Regions from separate parts of the Pseudogracilibacillus amylolyticus genome, predicted to be linked through region 1. Evidence: predicted binding sites of a transcription regulator. Region 1 holds the regulator's gene; the other holds the start of a gene.
The links. The regulator NrdR, encoded in region 1, represses ribonucleotide reductase genes. The targets are predictions, from matches to a motif close to AACACNATATATNGTGTT.
Positions count from the first base shown of each region.

Region 2: a site for NrdR is predicted at 1,243-1,260, ahead of ACPYKA_RS01795 (vitamin B12-dependent ribonucleotide reductase). Genes of this name have one in related genera too.

Region 1 covers NZ_JBPPZG010000149.1:2,308-4,786, reverse strand. Annotated here, with positions in the region: gene ACPYKA_RS14920 (glyceraldehyde-3-phosphate dehydrogenase) at 1-311, shown strand, start outside; gene nrdR (transcriptional regulator NrdR) at 888-1,352, shown strand; gene ACPYKA_RS14910 (replication initiation and membrane attachment family protein) at 1,374-2,479, shown strand, end outside.
Region 2 covers NZ_JBPPZG010000008.1:9,554-12,032, reverse strand. Annotated here, with positions in the region: gene ACPYKA_RS01800 (rhodanese-like domain-containing protein) at 692-1,069, opposite strand; gene ACPYKA_RS01795 (vitamin B12-dependent ribonucleotide reductase) at 1,367-2,479, shown strand, end outside.

The DNA.
Region 1 (2,479 bases):
TAGTCGATGTTGAAAAAGAAGTAACCGTTGATGAAGTAAACAATGTATTTAAAAAAGCTGCGCATGAAGAAATGAAAGGCATTATCAAGTATAGTGAAGAGCCACTTGTTTCGATTGATTATGCAACAACCGATTATTCCGCAATTATTGATGGACTTTCTACAATAGTTATGGAAGATAAAAAAATTAAAATCCTTGCTTGGTACGATAATGAGTGGGGCTATTCTGCACGAGTAGTCGATTTGGCAAAGTTTGTAGGTAAAGCTCTACAACAACAGAGTCAAAAAAAAGAAACGGTAAAAATATCTTAAATTAATATTCATTAGAAAACTCGGCATTCGACGACCCTTTAATGGCGGGTGCCTTAGTTGCACTTACGATGCAAGGACGTGCCAAAAAGTTGTCTGTTAATATGGACAACTTTTTTATTTTTAAAATAGCTTTTTTCATCAATGGGCTTTGTGGCTACATGTATACTTTTATTGTGCGCTGAAATGCAATATAATGTTTTAATCATAGCTGTCGGAAGTTAATGACGACTCTCTTTTAGCATTTTGAGGGAATTCACAACATGTTAGAGTATTGACGTCGAGTGGATTCCCAACATGTCGTGTCGTTTATCAAGACGACGAGTGGTTTTATAACATGTCAAGTCAATTTCCAAGACATCGAGTGAATTTGCTACATATCGAGTCTAAAGTTACAGGGCGGGCAGTATTTAATTCTATTGTTATTAACATGTAGAAATTCCATGTTTTAAGTCCAGATTAGAGGTTAACTTAGTCAAGTATGATAATCATTATGGAAATAGTTAAAAACATGATAAAATATAATAATAGACTAAACGTTTTTGGATGTTGGATCGAATATGAATGGGGTTGAAACGAATGAAGTGTCCAAAGTGTAATCATAAACATTCCCGTGTTCTGGATTCAAGGCCTTTTGAAGACGGTGATGCGATCAGAAGGCGTAGAGAATGTGAGCGATGTGGATTTCGCTTTCGCACCTTTGAACGGAAAGAAGAAACACCATTAATCATTGTTAAAAAAGATGGGACAAGACAAGAGTTTAATCGTGATAAATTGATCAGGGGATTAATGCGTGCTTGTGAAAAAAGACCTGTTACGATAGAAGAAATTGAAAAAGTTGCTCTAGAAGTAGAGCGAGAAATAAGAAATTCTGATCTCCCTGAAGTAAATAGCCAACATATTGGTGAAATGGTGCTTGAACGATTGTCTGACATTGATGAAGTAGCATACGTACGTTTTGCTTCTGTTTATCGTCAATTTGAAAATATTAATGTTTTTCTAGATGAACTAAAAGAAATTTTACAATCGAAAAAATCCAAGTAATGAAAAGGGGAAGTGAAAAAAGTGCAACATCTAGGAAAAATCTTACCAGTTGATGGATATATTGTTCAACTTGATTCCAGTTTGCCAAATGACTATATCCAGTCTTTAACGCACTTATACCAACCTTTACTCGGAATTGAAGCAATTAGTTTTTATCAGCTTCTCTTACATGAAATCGATATTCAACCGGAAATTCAATTGCAAACACATCATACGTTGATGAATTATTTAAATATGCCGTTAGATCGAATATATGAAGCCAGGCTTAAATTGGAAGGAATTGGATTATTAAAAACATATAAAAAAGAAACGAAAGAGAAAGTGTATTATACATATGTTATTCAATCACCTTTTAGTCCAAGAGCTTTCTTTGAAGATGTGATGTTATCGGAGCTATTGTATCGTCATATTGGAGAAAAGAAGTTTCTTTCATTAAAAAAACATTATACAAAAGCGAATCAACAACGAATTGGAAAAGATGTTACAGCTGTTTTTCATGAAGTATTTCAAACATTTGAACCGGAATACATTCCTCCAATAAAAAGTGAAGAGCCGACAGGAATCCCGCTTCAACAATTGGATTTTTCTTTACTTGAACAAAGCTTGAAACGAAAGATGCTACCTGTTGAAAAAATTTTAACAGAAACAAATAAGCGTATCATTTCACAACTTGTTCAATTGTATGATTTAGAATCGTATGAAATTGAAAAATCTGTCGAATGGGCTCTTACGGAGGAGAACCGACTTGATGTTGAACAATTTAAAGCCGTTTGCCACGATATTTTTCAAACGAAACATAATGTAAGCAATTTGAAACTTTCGATAAAAAAACCTAAACAACAAGTTTCGGTGCAAGATAAGCCCTTAACTAAAACTGAAAAACTGCAACAAAGATTTGAAACTATTACACCAAAAGAATTACTAGAAGATTTATCAAGCGGTAATAACGCTTCTAATCAAGACTTAAAATTTATAAGTGATTTAATGGTAAATCAAGGCATTCCCCCATCGGTGATGAATGTACTTATCCACTATGTCATGTTACGTTCTGATATGAAACTCCCCAAAGAGTACATGGAAAAAATTGCGAGTAACTGGTCTCGGAAAAAATTTAAAACTGCAAAAGA
Region 2 (2,479 bases), on a different contig from region 1:
CTAGTGTAAATAAATAAGCTGGCTTAGCATAACTCAACGGTAAAGATGAACGATTACAAGATAGTGATTTTTTAGAACGTTTACTTTCAATAGGTTAATTTTAATACGTTAGTTGAAGAAAACTGTATCAGAAGTAGTGATTATTTGTAAACCTGTTGGTAAACCGTTGATTTCCGCCTCCGGGCAGTACGCTTTCCGCGGGCACGGCTTCAGCCTCCGAAGCAGAAACCCACTGCTTCTGAGTCTTCAGACACGTGCTTTTCCCGCGACGCACAGGACGTGCTAGTGTCGGCGTTGGTCACAGGACGTGACCGCTTTTAGCCGACCAGGAGTCGACTGCCCTCCGGCTCCAATCAACTATTGTGATAGTAGTAACAAATTGTGCAGAGCTGTTTACCAAGCACACCCAGCGGAGGAAATACACGGAGACTCCTACGGGAGGACAGGCCTAGGTGAGACAACGCAGTGCGTAGCACAAGGAAGGCTCAACAGCCGCCCGTGGAAAGCGGAGTGTATTTCCGTAGCGGTATTTTACGTCGCAACATTGTTTGGATATTTGCAGAAGAAATTAACCTAAGTTACTGCACAGTTTATGGACTTTGTGGCAGAAATAATAGAACATAACGAAGTAAAATCCTAATCTGTTAAAAAACAGCCATAAATAAAAATAGTCAGAGGAATATTCTTCTGACTATTTTTTTCGATCAATTTTACCCGTCCATTTTTTGAATCCACCTTGAAGGACATTTAAATCTTCATATTTATTTTTGTGTAAAATTTGAGCTGCTCGAGCAGAACGAGAAGTGTTTTGGCAATAAAGATAGACTGGTTTATCCGGTCTGATTGCTGACATACTTTGTTTTAACTGAGTGAGTGGAATATTTCTCGCACCTCTTATATGACCTTTATCAAATTCTTGAGGCTCACGAACATCGATTAATTGTGCTTTTCGATATCCTTCTATAAATTGTTCTTGCGTTAACAAATTCATAATTTTGCGCTGCCTAAAGTATGTGAAAGCATAGTACCCTATTAAAAGCACTAAAATGATTATCAAATAAATTAACATGATTAGTCCCCCACCAATTCTATATATACATTATATTATATGTATAAAAAAAATAATTTACAAATAGTATCGTTTTTTTCCTTTTTTATCCGTATTTTTGAAAGACTTAACCTCTAAAAATCCTGTAATATCAAGGCTTCTACAAGTTGACAAAAAACTCTCTAAAATTAAAATATACAATATATAGTATTTTAAAATTGAATGAAGCACTATATATTGATTTTTTTATGTTTTTTGTGTACTATTAGTACTACAATACATATGAAAATTTAAATATAAAAGTAAGGAGCGAATATAATGTCGTTAATGATTGATGCTGATACTAAAATCAATGTACAAGCTTTAAACGAAGATATAAAATTATTTCCGCAAGTGCATCCAATTACATCTGATATGAGTGTAACACATGAAGGTGTTTCTCGTCTCGTTATGTTGGATCGTTATGCGTTTAAAGATACTGAAAAAAAGACATTAAAAGAAGGAGATTTTGTCGTTCTTACTGTAAAATCAGATCCCAAATTTCCTGCCCGCGGATTTGGTTATGTTAAATCAATAGATTGGGAAGGAAAATCGGCAAACATTAAAGTTGCAGATGAATTTACTACTCTTTTAGAGGAAGAAACGGAAATAGATACAGGTATTGTTAATCGTAGCCTTGATGTTATTGATAAACCTTTGGAAATCTATTATGAACAAATAGCAATGCGAAATGCTTCTGGATTATCTGCAGTTGAAAAAACAGATGAGAAAAGAAATAAATATTTTAATTTATTTTCGAAAGAACTATCTAATTTAAATTTTGTACCAGCGGGTCGTGTACTTTACGGTGCGGGTTCAGATACAGAAGTAACGTATTTTAATTGCTATGTAATGCCGTTTGTACAAGATTCTCGGGAAGGAATTTCTGATCACCGTAAACAAGTCATGGAAATAATGTCCCGAGGTGGTGGCATAGGTACTAATGGGTCTACTTTAAGACCTAGAAATACATTGGCTCGTGGAGTAAATGGAAAGTCATCAGGCTCAGTATCATGGCTTGACGATATAGCGAAATTAACTCATTTAGTAGAGCAGGGCGGGTCGAGACGCGGTGCTCAAATGATTATGCTTGCTGATTGGCATCCAGATATTCTTGAATTCATCATTTCTAAAATGCAAAATCCTAGAATTTTACGTTATTTAATTGAAAATACAAAAGATGAGCAAATAAAACAACTTGCCAATGAAAAATTAAAATTTACTCCATTAACAGAAACAGAAAAAGATTTGTACCAAGGGATTGTAAATTATAAAAATATGCCTGGATTAGGTGGTTTTACGAAAGATTCGATTAAAGAAGCAGAGACAAAACTAAAAACGGGTGGTACGTATTCTGTGCACAATCCCGAATTCTTAACAGGTGCAAATATC